Regions from separate parts of the Bacillus sp. C1 genome, predicted to be linked through region 2. Evidence: riboswitches for the same ligand, from Rfam matches in the RefSeq annotation. Region 2 holds a riboswitch; the other holds the start of a gene.
The links. Region 2 has a riboswitch for magnesium ahead of ACX5JI_RS18785 (LCP family protein). Riboswitches for the same ligand answer to the same signal wherever they lie in the genome.
Positions count from the first base shown of each region.

Region 1: linked by a shared signal. The riboswitch ahead of ACX5JI_RS17350 (phosphodiester glycosidase family protein) and the one ahead of ACX5JI_RS18785 (LCP family protein) in region 2 are both predicted to bind magnesium.

Region 1 covers NZ_JBTMZT010000006.1:61,822-66,368, reverse strand. Annotated here, with positions in the region: partial or broken gene ACX5JI_RS17355 (serine hydrolase domain-containing protein) at 1-158, shown strand, start outside; M-box (ykoK) riboswitch at 832-1,007, shown strand; gene ACX5JI_RS17350 (phosphodiester glycosidase family protein) at 1,433-2,509, shown strand; gene ACX5JI_RS17345 (hypothetical protein) at 2,566-2,859, shown strand; gene ACX5JI_RS17340 (hypothetical protein) at 2,976-3,224, opposite strand; gene ACX5JI_RS17335 (flavin-containing monooxygenase) at 3,540-4,547, opposite strand, start outside.
Region 2 covers NZ_JBTMZT010000007.1:152,096-156,642, forward strand. Annotated here, with positions in the region: gene ACX5JI_RS18785 (LCP family protein) at 176-1,120, opposite strand; M-box (ykoK) riboswitch at 1,282-1,445, opposite strand; M-box (ykoK) riboswitch at 2,066-2,241, shown strand; gene ACX5JI_RS18790 (magnesium transporter MgtE N-terminal domain-containing protein) at 2,397-2,741, shown strand; gene ACX5JI_RS18795 (FtsW/RodA/SpoVE family cell cycle protein) at 2,920-4,032, shown strand; gene ACX5JI_RS18800 (undecaprenyl-diphosphatase) at 4,068-4,547, shown strand, end outside.

The DNA of each region.
Region 1 (4,547 bases), on a different contig from region 2:
TAGAAATATCTTCACTTGGTTGGGGCGTTGGGTTCCAATGTTTCATGCTTGCATACCCATATAAAGGTAGTGGTGCTGTCATAATGACAAACTCAGATTTGGGTGTTCATCAACATGAAGGGATTATTGGAGAGATTATTACTTTATTAGAACTGTAAAAACTTTTATTTGTTTAATAGTCTCATCCAATGATACTTAGCCTTTTATAACGTTTGTTTTCACCTTAGTAGCCTCTGCTTTGTTTACATGCTAAGACACGAACATCTTAAACATTACTCTACATCATGGTTCTCACATGAGAAAACTACAGAATCCTTTGTTTTCTCTTCTCCCTCATCACTCAATCCTTCAAGATGGGATTCCACCAATCTAATTCCATCTTGAAATGTTATTTTTCAATTTGTCATTCTATTCTCAAACGAAATATCCGCTTAGATAATAAAATACTTTTACAATTTTAAATTTTCATCCCCTGTACTTGCACAAGGATAGTACGCTTCCGATTCTACCAAAAAAACGGATATTGAACTTAATGAAAAACATATTATTTCTATGATTTTTCCAATGTGTCATTCACTACGTTACATTGAAAAATAAAACGTAACGTTCAAAATTCTCTATATGTTTTGTTACATTTTTTCTGTTCGCTATTTCTAAAAAATAAACAAATTCGTATATAAATCCATCTATTTCGCAGCATTCAAATGCTAATATGGAAAAATCACATATAAACCCAAAATTTTTTTAGTAAAAAGCAAGATAATATTCTGTTGACAATTCCAAAAATACTAGCTATGCTTTCTACACGAAAGAAACGCATAATATTATAATTGCTACACCTGTTAGGTGAGGCTCCTATACAAACATAGGCTATTGCCCAAAAATATCGAAAGATGCCAATGGGTAGAACAGGGATTGTCGGATTAAGGCTCTTCTTAAGATAGCTAAGTGATGAAACTTCATCCTTTACGTTGTATAGTGCCAAAACTCGACTAGGGGGAAGTTTAGCTTTATTTACGTATACAATTTTGCCCCCCTCTCGTTGAATAACTAGAGGGGTTGTTCTTATACAAAGAACTGTACATGAACCATTTATCATATGAAGTTAAAAATAAACAATCCATGTATTTACTAAAGGAGGCGCACAGCATGGAAATGAACGTTAAAGAAAAAACACTATTTCTCATTTATAGCTATGATGATTGTACAAAGTGAAATTGTATATTTGTATTCTCTTAGCTCCTAATGCGTTGTTTATATGTCACCTACTATGAAGAAGAATTGACTAGGAATAACATTTAAACCGTAATGATTTCGTTTTAACAAAAAGTCATCATTCCTCTTCTTTCTCATCCCTTTTTAAAAGCTATATAAAGTGAATGTAAGGGATCATCACGTATATATACAACTATACTTAGTGGAGGAAAACATATTGAAACGTCTAAGAAAAATTTTAAAAAGATTTATAATCCTTCTGTTCATTTTTATACTAATTGGTAGTGGCGTATTATTTGGTACGAGCTACGGTCATGATTTTCGTGTCATTATTGCTGAAAGCATATTAACATCTCAACATCCGCAATTTGCGAAATATACTTTTCTACCGAAAGAAGAATTGAATACATTAACAGATCGTATCCATAATCCAAAATGGATTAATAGTAGGAATCGTATTTATGGAAAAATGACTGCGAAGAGATTAAAAGAATTAAAACATGCACCTTTAAAAATCGATATAGAAACGATTAAAAGCACTGCAAATACTCGCTTTCATTTCGAAGGAAAACTAGTTACTATTAGTAATCCGTTTAATGTGAAACTCGCTACTCACCAAGGAACACAAGGATCAGAAAAAGGTGAAAAAATTAGTGTCATGGCTAAGCGTAATCATGCCCTTGTTGCTGTAAACGCAAGTGGATTTTCTGATGAAACAGGTAGAGGCGGCGGCAATATTGCTACTGGAATTGTAATCGAGGATGGAAAAATTATTAATACGAACCATGATAACAATGCTCCTACCATTATTTCTGGTTTAACAGAATTTGGTGAAATGATAACAGGAAACTACTCTGCCAAACAATTATTAGCTAAACACGTTATTTCAGCAGCTGGCTTTATGCCGCAATTAATTGTAGATGGAGAAAAAATGATAACAGAGGGAGATGGCGGCTGGGGGTCTGCACCGCGTAGTATAATGGCACAAAAACAAGATGGATCTCTCATGTTTCTCGTTATCGATGGTAGACAAGCACATAGTATTGGGGCCACTTTAAAGGAATGTCAAGACATTCTCTATGAAAAAGGTGCCATAAATGCAATGGCTATGGATGGAGGCTCTTCAGCCACATTATATTTATGGGGAAAAGTTCGAAATTCACCATCTACCTTATCTCATGAAGATCGATTTTTACCAAACGCTTGGATCGTAGCAGCAAATCCGAACCAACAAATACAAATAACAATGGATGGGAAAAATATAGATACAACTACACTAGAAGATTCAATTTAAAAAATGAAAAGAATTATTATGAAATACAAATTCATTATATAGGTGGGATTTATAACATGAAAATAGTGATGAACCAAAATATATGCTATATTTCTGAAAAAGAAAGTTCCATTAGATGTTGCGCGAAACATTTCAACTCTAACATGAAACCATGTATAGGTGATGTCATCGAACTTCCAGCTTTCAATCATCAAACCCAGTTTTCAAAAGTAAAGGAAATATTTATAAACTTCGAAAAAGGTGAATGTAATATTATTGTTGAACAACTCATCACTAACAAATTAACCGATATGCAAGAATACATTCAAGTATTAATCGATCATGGATGGGTTGAAGAATTTGTAGAATAATATTTTAAGAGTCTGTATCTGCACACAGTGATTCTCAAATACTTATATCCACTTAGTTGTAGGTATATAACGAAAAGCGCCTATAATATAAAAAAGCTGGTTTTTTTCCAGCTTTTTTATATTATATTTTTAGCCACAATCTTTAAATGTTCAGGTGCAATAATCTCCTTTATACTTTCTTGAAGATCCTCATGAAGCATTTCTTCAAGATGCTCCAATGACACTTCCAGAGGTGTGCACTCCAGCGTTTCAATATTTAATAAGGAATAATGTTCTTTTTTCTTTATGACTAAATATTGATTCTCTCCTGTTATAAGTAAAGAACCTAATCGAATTCCAAGTAAACGTTGGTCATCAAATTTCATATTGTATCCCTCTCTCTATTGATAAATATACGAAAAACACCTTACATATTTTAATAAATATATGCATATTATAAATCTATCATAATTCATTTCAAAAAAATACAAAATATAGCATGATTACCTCTTAATAGGAGGTCTATATTACCTATTTTACATACGATATTCTTAATACTCCATATATTACGGTACAAAAAACTTTCTCAACATATAACGATCACTTTCTAGTTTTCTAAATTGTCAGAACGAATTATAATAAATGTAATGAAAGTTTGACCTCTCCTAATTGCTGTACATATAGTTGGTCGGTAGGAATTGCTACCGACCTATTTTTTTGGTCAATATTGAATCTTCTTTTTGAATACTGGAACATACAAATTCTGCATCTTGGCCCACACCACAAAGAAGAGCTGATCCTCTTTGATGTTGCCACGGTAATCCAATATAGTATAATCCTTGCACTTTACTTACGCCTCTTGTATGAATAGGAAACCCTTCCTGATTAACCGCTCCTTCCACTTCAATCCACCGATAATTTGGCGTGAAGCCTGTAGACCATATTATGTTCTGGACATCGCAAGTGCTATCATCTGAAAAAACTACTTTATGCTGCAATGCATTTACTACTTTAGGTTTCACTGTTATCTTCCCATTACGAATGAGCTCTCTACATTCAAAACCAAATATCGGATCTTTCCGCTGCCTAAACCATCTTCCCCGCCTTGTATTTGTGCCAGCATATAATAGGCCTATCGTTTCCAGCCAAGAAAAAATACTCCTTCCCATTATTTTTAATGGTAAAAATGACAGTGGATGACTGACAGCAATCGTAACATCATGAGTTTTCGCAAGCTCTACCGCAATTTGTGTGCCGGAGTTCCCTCCTCCTACTACAAGAACTGGCCCATCTGGAATTTGCATTGGTGATTGATATTGTGAAGAATGAATTTGAAAAATATTATGTGACAAGTTTTGAGAAATAGAGGGAATAAAGGATTGCTGAAAAGCTCCTGATGCGATAATAACTCGTTTAGATTGCATAATTTCTTTAGATGTATATACTTCAAACACGCTCCCCTTCTTCTTTATTTTTAAAGCATTCATATTTAATCTCACCGGTATGGAAAAATGTTTTGCATATGCTTCTAAATAATTGGCAATTTCATCTTTACTCGGAAATTCATTTTGATCTCCATTTAACCTCATACCCGGCAATGCACAATACCGCCTTGGTGTAAACAATTGTAAAGAATCGTATCGCTTTCTCCATGAATCGCCAACTTCCTTTTCTCCATCTAACAAGACAAAACGATAGTTTCCTTGCTG
Region 2 (4,547 bases):
TGATTTTCTAACAGATACATTATGGTTATGAAGAACAGACAGAGACCTTCACTCGTTTTCTCCTTCTGTTTTCACATAGGATGGGGCTAAAAAAGGAACTGGCCGGATGCTCTCATCCATCTGAAAAGAATGGTTTGATGTTCGTTTTTTAATTTGTATTTATATATAAAATCTATCATTTCTCCAAAACTTGTTTTAAAGTTTGTGAAATTTCTCGAACACTTTTTGGATCAGGCTGAGCATAATAAATCCCATTCGTATAATTATCATTACACTTAATTTGCTGTTTCGTAATTGTTACTGGTTTTCCCATCATAGTACCTGCGATAGAAAGTAAATCCATTGTACTAAGGTTCGTCGCTACATGTGGACTAACTTGATCTAAAATCTCCTCAAATTTTCCTAAAGACTTTATGTTCACTAACTTTTTCCCAATGGCTTCAATTACTAATTGCTGACGCTTACCTCTCATAAAATCATTGTCAATGTGGCGCGTTCTCACTAATGCTAATGCCTGTTCACCGTTTAAATGTTGGTATCCTTTCTTTAAATGAATAGCATCAGGAGTATCTTTACTGTCTTGTTCCGTAAAAGTAACAGGAACATCAACATCGATACCTCCAATTATATCGATAAGATTAAGGAATGAATCAAAATTGAATTTAATATAATAATCAACCGGTATATCTAAAAATTTCTCTACCGTATCTACTGTACTATCGATCCCTCCAAAGGCATGGGCGTGAGCAATTTTATCTGCTTTGTCTTTAGTCGGTATATACACTTTCGTATCTCTTGGAATACTTACTAGATTAACTGAGCTATCGCTTTTATCTATAGTAGCTAACAATAATGCGTCTGTCCGAGCCTTTTCCCCATATTCCCCTTCTCTCGTTTCACTATTATCTTCCCCCATAATGAGAATAGAAATATTATTTTTTAAGGGTGATATATCATTTATTCGTTTTACAGATTTCCGCCCCCTCTCTAATCCATGATATGTTTTATTGTTGAAATGATTGAATTGAGAATATATATAGCTTCCGCCCAAAAACAGAAAAATAAATAAGGTCCCCAAAATAACCTTTATTTTATTTTGATAAAACCAATTTTTTTTCATTCTCATACATCCTCTCTTAACAAAATTGACCATATAAAGCATATGAGAGAACTTTTTCACACAAAAAAGACCTTTAACTCAGCGATGAGCAAAGGTCTGCATACTACAAAAAACGAATGAAACAAATTAACATACGTTGTTAATAGGTAATAGGCATGCTGTACTTTCCTCCTCGTTGAGTTTTAGCACTGTATAGCATAGGTTTGAAACCAGCTACATTAAGAAGGGCCTTAATTCGACCGTTCCTGTTGACCCATTGGCGTCTCTCGACATTTTTGGGCAGCAGCGTTTCTCTATACAGGAGCCTCACCTAACAAAGAAATATACGATTTTTAATACATAAGCTAACAATCTTCTTTCGTGCCGATCCAGCCTTTTATGTGAGAAATAAAAGAACCTGTTCATACATCAGCTTTATACAGGTATAGACTACACCGAAAAAAAAGCAGAATCAACCGGTAATTGTAAACTAAGCAGAAAAAGATACGATTTGTAAGATTTTCTGAATATAATCTCCATATCATAATTTTTCTGGTTTTCTGTTTATCCCGCTTTAACGGGCAGTAAGCCCCCCCACCTCAAGATTTAAAGAGAAGCAAGGAAGATAGGTGAGGGTCGGGCTGTCCGTAAAAGCCCGATTGGTGAGGGCTTTTAATCAGAGAAGGATGAAGCCCCCCCTCTGATTAAAGTTTCACTTTCTATGCAACCTAAAAATAAGCGATACACTTCAAAATCTGCTGTAACTTTTGTTAGATTCCTTTTTTTCTGTTTACATAAAAAAAATTCATCTATAGTACCACTTCGTCTATTTCATAAGTCTAGATACTGAAATTTAAGCCAATACGTTACACTTTACAAATCTATGAAAAAGCACAATTTCGCACTTGACAAATTAAAAAATAATATATTATGCTTTCTACACGAAAGAAACAACAAGTTCATATTAGCTAAACCTGTTAGGTGAGGCTCCTATACAAACACAGGCTATTGCCCAAAAATATCGAAAGATGCCAATGGGTAGAACAGGAATTGTCGGATTAAGGCTCTTCTTAAGATAGCTAAGTAATGACTCTTCATTACTTTACGTTGTATAGTGCCAAAGCTCGACTAGGGGAGTAACGTTTTATTTAGTCATGTCTTTTTTCATCCCCTCTAGTTGAATACTAGAGGGGATTTTTGTATAAGAATGTGAAATCCCCCCAAATAACAGCACTACACAGTGATTTGTATGAATTCAAAAATATGAACTTGGTATGTAAATAAGGAGGGACTAAAAATGAAATTAATTCTAAAAAAACAGCCGTATGATATTGCACTCGAAATGAAAAATCTTTCTTACCAAGAACAACTATGGTTCATCAATTATTTGCCTAATGAAAAAAGTGCTGAAATTTTAAGTTATCTTAACCGAAAAACACAATATTATATTCTTACTAATTTATGTAATGATAAAGCACAACAATTATTAGATAAACAACCGATAGATATTATTGTAAATATGATGCTCACAATTGACTCTCAACAAATTGAGAATGTAATAGATCTGTTTATCAAAAAAAGAGAAGAAAAATACTCTTATTCACATAAACAGAAGGCTTCGCAATACCTCGTTTCTAGTTGAAGTATTTTCATTACAGCATAACGAAATGATTTCTTTACATTTCTCTCTTCCTTCTCTAGAAAATACTGATTCATTATTTTTATATCCTGTTTATAATGCTTAAAAACATAATATAAGGATATCGGATTTAACACTATGCGGAAAACCTTTAATCCTATATAGAAAGAGATAGATACAAATGAAAAAAACATTAAAGTTACTCGATTACCGATTACTCCTCTCTCTTTTTATTATATGTACGATAGGTCTCATCATGCTTTATAGTGCGAGCTCTATCGTTGCTGTGCAACATTACGGTTATAACAGTGATCATTTCTTTCGTTCTCAGTTAACCAAGTTTTTCTTAGGAACTGCCGGATTGATCATTTGTATGACTCTTCCTTTTCGAATATGGAAAAAGCGCATCATCTCAGTAATTATTGTGACAGGGGGTATTTTGCTACTTTTCTTAGTTCTATGGAAAGGAAAGGTTGTTAACAATGCACAATCATGGATATTTGGAATACAACCAGCTGAATTCATAAAATTAGGAACCATAATTGTAATGGCTCGTTTTTTCGCCATACGCCAACACTTTCATAAACCAGCTTGGTATGGAAGTGGAAAAATTATTTTCTTTCTCATTACAACCTTTTTCCTTATCTATAAGCAACCAAATTTAGGCTCTGCTCTTCTCATATTAGCGATAGGAATGAGTATCTTTCTTTGCTCTGGGATCAATATAAACGCTGTTCTAAAATGGTTTTCTTTAAGCTCTATTTTATGGGTACCATCTTTATATTTTTTAATTAAATATGGTCTATCAGAAGTTCAAATGGCACGTATTACAACTGCCCTCAATCCATTTCATGACGTACAAGGAAATGGATATCAACTTGTAAATTCATTCATTGCTATTGGTTCTGGAGGAATAAGTGGTCGCGGCTTAGGGAATAGCATTCAAAAATATGGTTATTTGCCAGAACCTCATACAGACTTTATTATGGCTATTATTTCTGAAGAGCTTGGGTTTATTGGTGTGTTCATTATTTTAATCGGATTATTGAATATCGTACTTTGTTCTTTTAAAATCTCACAACAATGTAAAGACCCATTTGGAAGTTTTATAGCAATTGGTATAGGGAGCATGATCGGCATACAGTCTATTGTCAATTTAGGAGGAATTACAGGGCTATTTCCTCTTACAGGGACACCTCTTCCGTTTATTAGTTTTGGTGGCAGTTCATTAATAGCAAATTTAATGGCGATGGGAATACTTTTAAATATCTCAATTTTCAATAAAGTAAAATAGTAAGAACCCAAATTCACTACTTTATGGAGGAAAAAATGTTACTTTCAACACGCTACGTAGACTACGAAATTTTCGAACGTATTAATCAACAAGTAAATAAAAATATTGTATTAGATTATATAATGATATTTTTTGCTGAATACGCTCAGTATATATTAATTATCGCTTTCTTATTTTTTTGGATATTCAATAAACAAAAAAGTCGAATCGTAATCTTTCAAACCATGTTAGCATGTAGCCTTGGTTTTACACTAAATAGAATAATTGGACTCTTCTTCTATAGAGACAGACCATTTGTTTCTCACTTGCATATAAATCAACTTGTTGAACACGCTGCAAACTCTTCTTTTCCTAGTGATCATGCTACTAGTGCATTTATTATTGCCGTTACAGTATGGCTATATTATAACCGTTTAGGATTCATCCTTTTAGTATCAGCCGTTCTCATTGCTCTTTCAAGAATTTGGGTTGGCGTACATTTCCCATTTGATGTATTAGCTGGGGCAATCTTCGGA